One region of the Xanthocytophaga flava genome, then DNA from elsewhere that is predicted to be linked to it. Evidence: riboswitches for the same ligand, from Rfam matches in the RefSeq annotation. Region 1 holds a riboswitch; each other region holds the start of a gene.
What was found. Region 1 has a riboswitch for S-adenosylmethionine ahead of QNI15_RS32030 (YceI family protein). Riboswitches for the same ligand answer to the same signal wherever they lie in the genome.

Region 1 (3,217 bases):
AGATATGCTAGAAAGAGTTTATTTATTGGTTACTTTCGCGCAATTATTCACCTGTCTGTAGTTGTATGAGTAGTAAAAAAGAAGGGAACCAGTACGATAAGATATTTAAGGAGAATTTAGAGTCTGTTACTCTGGCACTGATTGAGAAGGTGCTTCAGATTCAAGTGGCCTCTTACGAGAAAATGCCACAGGAACTACAACGCACAGTAGAAAGAAGGCCTGACCAATTGCTGAAAATTACCGACAAGCAAGGGTACACTTTCTTATTACAGCTTGAATTCCAACTGGTAGATGAAGCTGCTATGGTATATCGGATGCTGGAATACAGAGGTATGCTCTCCCGAAAATATGAATTGCCTGTTAAACAGTATGTAATCTTTCTTTCCGATCCGCAACCGAAGATGCCGACTCATATTGAAGAACCCGATCTTTCCTATGCGTTTCGGTTAGTTCAGTTTTCGACCATTGACTATAAGTTGTTTCTCTCTTCTGAAAAAGGAGATGAGGTCGTATTTGCTATATTGGGTAAGTTTGGCGATACTCATCCGGAAGAGGCAGTTGCTCTTATTGTAGAACGCATAAACCAGACTTCGACAAGCAAAAGTGAACTGCAACGTCACTTGCAACAATTACGTATATTAGCTAACTTGCGTAAACTAACACCTTTTATAGAAATCATGATTGACTCGATTACTCCATACATCAAAAAAGACGATGATTTCCTTTTTAGAGAAGGAAAACTGGAAGGAAAACTGGAAGGAAAGCTGGAAGGAAAGCGAGAAGCCATTCTAAAATTGCTGAAGGACGGAGTATTGACCACTCCGCAACTGGCTTCTTATTTTGATGTGACAGAAGAATTTGTAGAAGAGTTGCGGAAGACTCTCACTAAGTGAGCTGTTTTTTATTCACAAAAATATCGTTGGTCTGGACATTGGTTCAGACCTCTTTTATTTATACTATTTGCTACAGAAATACACTGCTTGAACGGTCACAAAGAAGTATATTAGTCAACCTGAAATCTAGGAAATATATAAATACATAATCTCTACAGAAAAAGTAGGGATATAATTTGGAAATCAAAAATTAGTCTCTACATTTGCATCATCTTACTAATTAAGCACCACCAATTAATTAGTTAATTTATACAGAGGAAGGGAGAGAACAGGCTCGCAGAACTTCCAGCAACTTTCTGACCACCGGAAACAGTGCTACTTCCTGACCTTATTGGTAAAGATAAATTAACAAGACGATGAAACAACTCCTATTCTCAGCATTTGTGAGACGTCTGTTGCACACAACAGGGATGTACTATTTCTTAGTTGAGCCTATGGATTATATCATAGCAAGCCACTATGAAGATAGTGAGTGTTGTTGACAGAAATTTCTATCTGCCATTAGTTATAATCACAAACGTATACTGCCTGCTTTGTCGAGCTGCCTTTTTTGGTAGAGTGGAAATATCATGTCTTTACAATAGAAAATAAGTAACCAATCAACAACTACCTATAACCAATGCTTCCAGAACCCCTGGATTGAGAGATATTCAGGGCTACTGCAAGTTTTATCTTTTGATTTACCACTAAACCAACAGTAATTATGAAACGTATTTCCTTTTTATTCCTTGCTATTATCGCTTCTGCTTTAGTATCCTTTATCGGAAAAGAAATTTCTAAGGGAGAAACAACGCTGAAAGTAGATACACAAGCCAGTAAGCTGGTTTGGACAGGCAAAAAATTTACTGGCCAGCATACAGGCAACATTGCATTGACCAGTGGCAATCTGATTGTAACAGATGGCAAGCTGAAAGGTGGAACTTTTGAAATTGATACTCGAACAATTACTGTTACCGATATTACAGATAGTGAACAAAACGCCAAACTGGTAAAACATTTAAAAGGTGATGACTTTTTTGGCGTAGAGAAATTTCCAAAAGCTACTCTGACAATCACTTCTGCTACCCCAAAGGGAGGAGATGCCTACGACCTTTCCGGGAAACTGACCATCAAAGGTGTAACTAACACAGTTAACTTCCCAGCTGTAGTGAAGATTGAAAAAGACAAAGCTACCGCAACTGCCAAAATAGTAGTAAACCGTACTAAATATGATATTAAGTATGGCTCTAAGTCTTTCTTCCCCAACATTGGAGACAAGTTTATCTACGATGATTTTGAACTGGATGTAAACATTGTTGCTGCCGGACAATCTACTGCTACTGCAAAAGCGAAATAAAACAGCTTTTAGCCTCTAAAGTAAAGTGTAAAAGTATAATTATAGTTAAAGTGTGAATGTAAGAAAGGGAATTAACCAATCTGATTTGACTTTGGGTATGGGCTTTGCCATTGCCTGCCCAAAGTCCAATCTTTCATACCTGTCACTAAAGTACAGCAACCATACAACTCTATACAGTATTGATGAAATTTTACTTCTTACTAGTTCTGCTGGTTTCCTCTGCCGTATTGGCTCAGCGTGTGAGACAGGAAGAGCATCATGCTCATTCGGGTGGAGGAGATCATAATCATCTGGCACATATACAAGCTTATCGACAGGAAACTGTATATGTTCATAATCTTCCTGCCCCGCATTTACTCAAAGGAGTTGGATCTTCTAATCTCAAAATAAAAACCTCTTCTGCACAGGCACAGGCTTATTTTAGTCAAGGGGTTGCTTTATTGCACTGCTTCTGGGATTTTGAGGCCTATCGTGCATTTAAAGAAGCTATTCGGCTTGATTCTGCCGCTCTGATGCCTTACTGGGGTTTGTACAGTGCCATCGGTGCTATTGAAGGAGATGACTTTACAGCCGATAAATTATTGGCTATTCAACAATTGAAAAAGCTAAAAGAAACAGCTTCTGAACATGAGAAGCTATATGCGGATGCAATATTGGCAAGAGATGAAGAACAAGATGGAAGTAAGAAAGAATACCAAAAGAAGCTGGAACTGATCATTCACAAATATCCGCAAGATATAGATGCCAAGTTGTTTCTGGCATTAAGCAAAATGGGAGGGTACGATGCGGCTATGAATCCACGTGAAGGACAGCTATATGCTGAATACCTGTTGCGTGATCTGCTGAAAAATTACCCTGACAATGCGGCTGCTCATCACTACTGGATACATCTGATGGAAAACTGCTGTCCGGAACAGGCGCTGGAGAGTTCTGTCAAGTTACCCACTTTGGCACCTGCCTCAGGACATATGGTGCATATGCCAGGGCA
Region 2 (3,217 bases), on a different contig from region 1:
ATCAATCAGACCTATTTCAGGCACTTTGATCAGATCAGCATTGGCACACTGCATTACATATAAATATATTTCTGCTGCAGGTACAATCACATCCGCCCGATCAGGGTTCAAACGTAGTTTGTTGATCCGATCTTCTACAGAATGTCGCATTACAAAATCATGAATGGTTTCAATATCGTCCCGACTTACCATTCCACTTACGCTCTGTTGTGTGAACTGATAAAGCTTAGCCATCTCATAAATTTTGCTGATATTCCCTCCCGTTCCTACAGCATAGACAGAATCTGAAAGCCCTGTAAGTTCTTCTTCTAGCCATTCTTTCATAGACTTCCATTGGCGCGCAGCTTTTTTAGGCTCTTCGAGTAATCGTACCGAGCCAATTTTAAAAGACCGAGCTGCAATTTTTTTCTGATTTACATATACATTCAATTCAGTACTCCCTCCTCCTACATCAATGTGCACATAAGTAGCTGCATCCAATTCACGTACTACTACATTGTTAACCAGCTCAGCCTCCTGATTCCCTGTGATAACTTGAATACGCATATTCAGTTTTTCTTGTATCCGCTTCACAATATCTGGTCCGTTTTCTGCTTCACGCATAGCCGATGTAGCACAAAGACGAAACTGGTCTACTTCATGCAATTCAAACAACAACTTACAGGCATGTATAAACTTGGTCAGATTTGCTTCACGCTGAGGACCAATTACGCCAGAATGAAAAACATCCTTTCCCAATTGGAGTGGAAACCGGATGTACTCTACCTGTTTAAAAGATACTTTATCTCCATCATGTAATACCAGACTAATTTGCATACGGGCAGCATTTGACCCTATATCAATGGCACCTAATTTCATAAGTAAAAAATCTGAAGAATGTTTAAGATTTAACAATATGTATCCACACTATTCTTTGCCATCTATCAAAACAAAAATAACACCTTTGTTTTAGATACATTCCCATAGATAGTTCTTATTCCTGTGTATACTATGAATTATTTTATGAAACTGAATCACTATGTATCTATTTTTTATCTTCCTTTTAATTATATACCTTTGTACACAAATGCTTATCCAGAAAGACGGAGGGAATGGACCCAATGATGTCTTGGCAACCGTTTTTCGTTTCAGATATCTTACTACTACCAGAATTGCATCTCTGAAACGTAAAAAAAGGTGCTACTTTCCACCCCAGAACAAACTATTTTCTGGGGAAAGATAAGGAAGAAGCCTCATTTGCAACCCATCAAATGATCCTCCTCTCTGGAACCGCATACGTATAGGCTCTAAAAACAACTGGAATGAGATATCTCTTTTTCCTATTCTTTGCATATTATGCAACTGGTCAATGCTTTGGCCAGGCCACAGCCGTTTATCGAAATCTGGTAATGGAAGGAGGCGGTATTCGGGGTATAGCCTATAGTGGTGCTATTCAGGAACTGGAACGGAGGGGTATGCTGGATTCTGTTATCCGGGTAGGTGGCACATCAGCGGGAGCTATACAGGCCGCACTTCTGGCTGTAGGATATTCGGCAGATGAAATCAAACAACTAATTTATGCCATGCCTGTAAAAAAAATGAACGATGGCCGTTTCGTATTCATAGGTGGTAGCAACAGACTTGTTAAATATTATGGCTGGTACAGGGGTGAAAAGTTTACAAAATGGCTGGAAGAACAACTAAAGGCCAAAACAGGACTTGACAATATTACACTGGGCCAACTGCATACTATGGCAGGCCCAAACGGTATGAGGGATTTATATGTCACAGGCACCAATCTTACCCAACAAAAGGTCGAAGTGTTGTCATACGAAACCTATCCAGCCATGAAAGTATCAGATGCAGTTCGTATTTCTATGTCGATACCTCTGTATTTTAAAGCCATGTTTATAGATTCTCTTGGTAATACTATAGCAAAACCTGCGCCTGGTCAGAAGGTAAATGTAATGGTAGATGGAGGTATTTTAGCTAATTATCCTATTGACCTTTTTGACCAGAACAAGTATTTATACAGGCCACAACCTGAACTTTCTTCAGATACCTATGTATTCAATCCGGAAACACTTGGTTTGCGTCTGGATAGAGAAGAGCAAATAACCTATGACACTCAACAGAAAGGGCTCGCACCCTATGAGATTTACAACTTTAAGAGTTATATGTCTGCCTTTTACACTATTGTCAGTGAAAATCTGAATCGTAACAAACTCAAAACAGAAGACTGGCGTCGGACAATCAGTATCAATACCCTTAACTTCGGACCCAAAATTAAACACCTTTCTAAAGCAGAAAAAGAACAACTAATGGAAAGTGGCAGGTTCGGAACAATTGGATTCCTGCATAAGAAATAATTTTCATCTACTATACTAAGAATATATACCATACATCGACATTAACACATAGCTATACCTACATGACTGACATTCGCGATATTCTCAAGCAACGTATCCTGATACTTGATGGAGCCATGGGAACCATGATTCAACGATATCATCTGACAGAAGAAGACTACAGAGGAGAACGCTTTAAGGATTTCCCCCATGATTTGAAAGGTAACAATGACTTGTTATCTATTACACAACCAGCAATCATTAAGGAAATCCATACCAAATATCTGGAAGCAGGTGCAGATATCATTGAAACCAATACCTTTTCAGGTACTTCTATCGCGATGGCAGACTACCATATGGAAGATCTGGTATATGAATTGAACTATGAGTCAGCGAAGGTAGCAAAAGAAGCGGTAATAGAATTTAATGCAAAATACCCTGAAAAGCCTCGCTTTGTAGCAGGTGCTATGGGCCCAACTAACCGTACTGCATCTTTATCGCCAGATGTTAACAATCCTGGTTATCGTGCCATTACGTTTGATCAACTGGTTGACGCTTATTATGAGCAGGTACGCGGACTTGTTGATGGTGGAGCGGATATACTATTGGTAGAAACCATTTTTGATACGCTTAATGCCAAAGCGGCTTTATTTGCCATTGATTTATTCTTTGTCAATAACAAAGACAAGCAGCCTTTGCCTATCATGGTTTCCGGAACCATCACAGATGCCTCCGGACGTACCCTATCCGGACAGACAACGGAAGCATTCTTAACCTCTGTATCACATCTGCCATTGCTTTCAGTAGGACTTAATTGTGCACTAGGTGCAGACTTAATGCGTCCGTATGTCCAAACACTGGCAAAGGAATCTCCTTTCTTTACCTCTGCA
Region 3 (3,217 bases), on a different contig from region 1:
CATAACCTCTTTCGCAATAGGTTGCCAGTGTTCTCTTACCTGCACAGGGCAATTAAAGGCCATAACATTCACCTTATTACGAATTGTTGTGTACACAATATAAGAATATTGGCGTGTAATCCCCTTATTAGCTGAATTAGGATCTTCATCACGCAATTCTGCGGTGTATTCTAAAACGATGAAGTCCCTTTCATTAATCTGGACAACTCCTTCCTGAATAAAATCGACTTTAGTAAAGTTAGACCGGATTCCCGATTTAAAAAAGTCTTTCAGCATTGCCAGATCCTGTTGCCTTCCAGGTGTAGTTGTTTGATTAAAAGAGAAATCAGCTACCCGGTCAGCACTTGAAAAACTAGCAGTTGGCTTTCTTGATACAAAATATTTGGCTGCTATTTCATCATCTGTCATTGGATGAAAATCTTCAGGCAGCGAAACCGTAATTTGGTCAGTTAACTTTGTCTTCTTTAATTTAGGAATACCCTGAAAGCCTACTCCCCAAACTGTTAAAACGAATAAAAAAATCTTAAGTTGAAATCCCATAGCATTTTAAAATAGTAATGAACACAAAATAAGTGCAAAATCTGATCCCATATCAGTTTTTAAGTTCTAATTGGGAAATGTTTTTTTAAAACCTGAACCATCCTCAAAACTCATAAGGTTAATCAATGATTTTGCCATAGTTGAAGGTTTCATAAACAAATTTTGCAAATCTAAAAAACGCTTTCTACTTTTGTAACCCTGCAAGTCAATTACCCTCAACAAGTAATTGGTTTATACAGAAGACGGGAGAGAATAGGCTCGAAGAACGTCTGGCAACCTACCCACAATGGCAAGGTGCTAAATCCTACCTAAGCTGATTAGGAAATATAAATCAAAAAATCATGCTTCTTAAAAGATTATTTTCACGCCATTTGTGCATGACTGTGTTATCGCAACATTGTCTTCCAGTATCTTTTCGTGTATTGAGTTTCTTTCCTTTCCGAATGCGCTACAGTTTGCTTTCAATGCAAAAAAGCAACGAAATCGTATTACTCTACTAGTTTCATATACTTTAAGGAGATTTATTTTGGAATTGCTTTTAAAAAAGCCTTATTTACAAGAATCCAAATTTCAATCTTATTTAAAAACCTCAAACACACCTAGTTATGTCTCAATTACGTTTCGAAACCTTACAACTGCATGCCGGTCAGGAAGTTGATCCAACTACACAATCACGTGCAGTACCTCTTTACCAAACCACTTCTTACCAATTCAAAGATTCAACCCATGGTGCAAATCTGTTTGCCTTAAAAGAGTTTGGCAACATTTATACACGCATCATGAACCCTACACAGGATGTTTTTGAGAAGCGAATTGCAGCATTAGAGGGCGGAGTGGCAGCATTGGCTGTAGCGTCAGGACATGCAGCGCAATTTATTGCATTAAATAACATTCTCAATGTTGGCGACAACTTTGTCACTTCTCCATTTTTGTATGGAGGAAGCTGGAATCAATTTAAAGTTTCTTTTAAAAGGCTTGGCGTAGAAGCTCGCTTTGCGAAAGACAATGAACCAGCCAGCTTCGAACAATTAATCGATGAAAAAACTAAGGCTATTTATCTGGAAACGATTGGAAATCCTGGTTTGAATGTAGCAGACTTCGATGCCATTGCAGCCTTAGCCAAAAAGTATGATCTACCTGTAATTGTTGACAATACATTTGGTATTGGCGGTTATCTTTTCCGTCCATTGGAACATGGAGCCCATGTTGTTGTAGAATCAGCGACCAAATGGATTGGAGGACACGGTACCAGTATTGGCGGGGTAATTATTGATGGAGGTAATTACAATTGGGGTAATGGAAAATATCCGCAGTTTACAGAACCATCAGAAGGTTATCATGGATTAAAGTTCTGGGATATTTTCGGAGAAGGTAATCCTATTGGACTTCCTAATATCGCCTTCATTATCCGTTGCCGGGTAGAAGGTTTACGGGATTGGGGTCCGGCCATTAGTCCGTTTAACTCATTCTTATTCCTGCAAGGATTAGAAACTCTTTCTTTACGTGCAGATCGTCATGTGGAGAATGCACTGAAACTGGCTCAATGGCTGGAAGCACATGATCAGGTAGAAAGTGTAAACTATCCTGGTCTGCCAAGCAGCCCACATTATACACTGGCTCAGAAATATCTGAAACGTGGAGCAGGAGCCATTCTGACGTTCAACATCAAAGGAGGCAAAGATGAAGCTGAGAAGTTTGTTAACAGCTTAAAGCTAACTAGCCATTTGGCCAATGTAGGAGATGCCAAGACGCTTATTATCCATCCAGCCTCAACTACTCATTCTCAATTGAATGAAACAGAACAACGCAGTGCTGGTGTAGAGCCTACATTACTGCGGGTGTCAGTAGGCTTGGAACATATTGAAGATATTAAAGCCGATTTTGAACAGGCATTTGTTAAAATTCACGAAGATAGCGCAGTATTAAATTAATATAAAAGGGTTTCATGGCTAAAATAACTAGCCATGAAACCAATCTTTTCATCCCTAATTATGAATTGAATTTGAATCTTTTACAATTCAGTTACGAACAAGAATTTACATTAGAGTCTGGAGAAACTTTAGCACGGTTCAATCTGGTGTATGGAACATCCGGCACACTAAATGAAACAAAAGATAATGTAGTCTGGGTTTGTCATGCATTGACAGGAAATGCAAGTGCAGATGACTGGTGGTCAGGAATGATTGGAGAAGGTAAATTCTACAATCCTGATGAGCATTTTATTATATGTGCTAACATCCTTGGTTCACATTATGGATCAACAGGGCCATTTTCATGGAATAACAAAACCGATGATCGGTACTATCACGACTTTCCGTTTGTGACTATCCGGGATATGGTCAATGCCATGGAACTACTTCGTATTCACTTAGGCATTACAAAGATCCACACCTGTATTGGCGGCTCACTTGGTGGGCAACAAGCTATGGAATGGGCAATTCTGCAGCCTACTCTCATTGACAACCTGATTCTGATAGCCACCAATGCCTACCATTCGGCATGGGGAATAGCTTTCAATGAGTCACAACGTATGGCAATCGAAACAGATCCAACCTGGAAAGAAAAACGTCCAGATGCAGGTATCCAGGGAATGAAAACAGCCAGATCTATTGCCTTACTGTCTTATCGCCATTACGAAACATACACTCAGAAACAAACGTCACCTGATAAAAACAAA

Region 2: it holds a riboswitch for S-adenosylmethionine, as region 1 does, so the genes downstream of both, QNI15_RS29255 (patatin-like phospholipase family protein) here and QNI15_RS32030 (YceI family protein) in region 1, are expected to answer to the same signal.
Region 3: it holds a riboswitch for S-adenosylmethionine, as region 1 does, so the genes downstream of both, QNI15_RS00530 (O-acetylhomoserine aminocarboxypropyltransferase/cysteine synthase family protein) here and QNI15_RS32030 (YceI family protein) in region 1, are expected to answer to the same signal.

The regions. Positions count from the first base shown of each region.
Region 1 is NZ_JASJOR010000033.1:30,611-33,827, forward strand. Features, by position in the region: gene QNI15_RS32025 (hypothetical protein) at 66-893, shown strand; SAM riboswitch class I at 1,138-1,240, shown strand; gene QNI15_RS32030 (YceI family protein) at 1,597-2,229, shown strand; gene QNI15_RS32035 (tetratricopeptide repeat protein) at 2,412-3,217, shown strand, end outside.
Region 2 is NZ_JASJOR010000026.1:113,870-117,086, reverse strand. Features, by position in the region: gene QNI15_RS29260 (Ppx/GppA phosphatase family protein) at 1-858, opposite strand, end outside; SAM riboswitch class I at 1,068-1,225, shown strand; gene QNI15_RS29255 (patatin-like phospholipase family protein) at 1,302-2,348, shown strand; gene metH (methionine synthase) at 2,411-3,217, shown strand, end outside.
Region 3 is NZ_JASJOR010000001.1:130,839-134,055, forward strand. Features, by position in the region: gene QNI15_RS00525 (hypothetical protein) at 1-540, opposite strand, end outside; SAM riboswitch class I at 769-873, shown strand; gene QNI15_RS00530 (O-acetylhomoserine aminocarboxypropyltransferase/cysteine synthase family protein) at 1,146-2,471, shown strand; gene QNI15_RS00535 (homoserine O-acetyltransferase family protein) at 2,486-3,217, shown strand, end outside.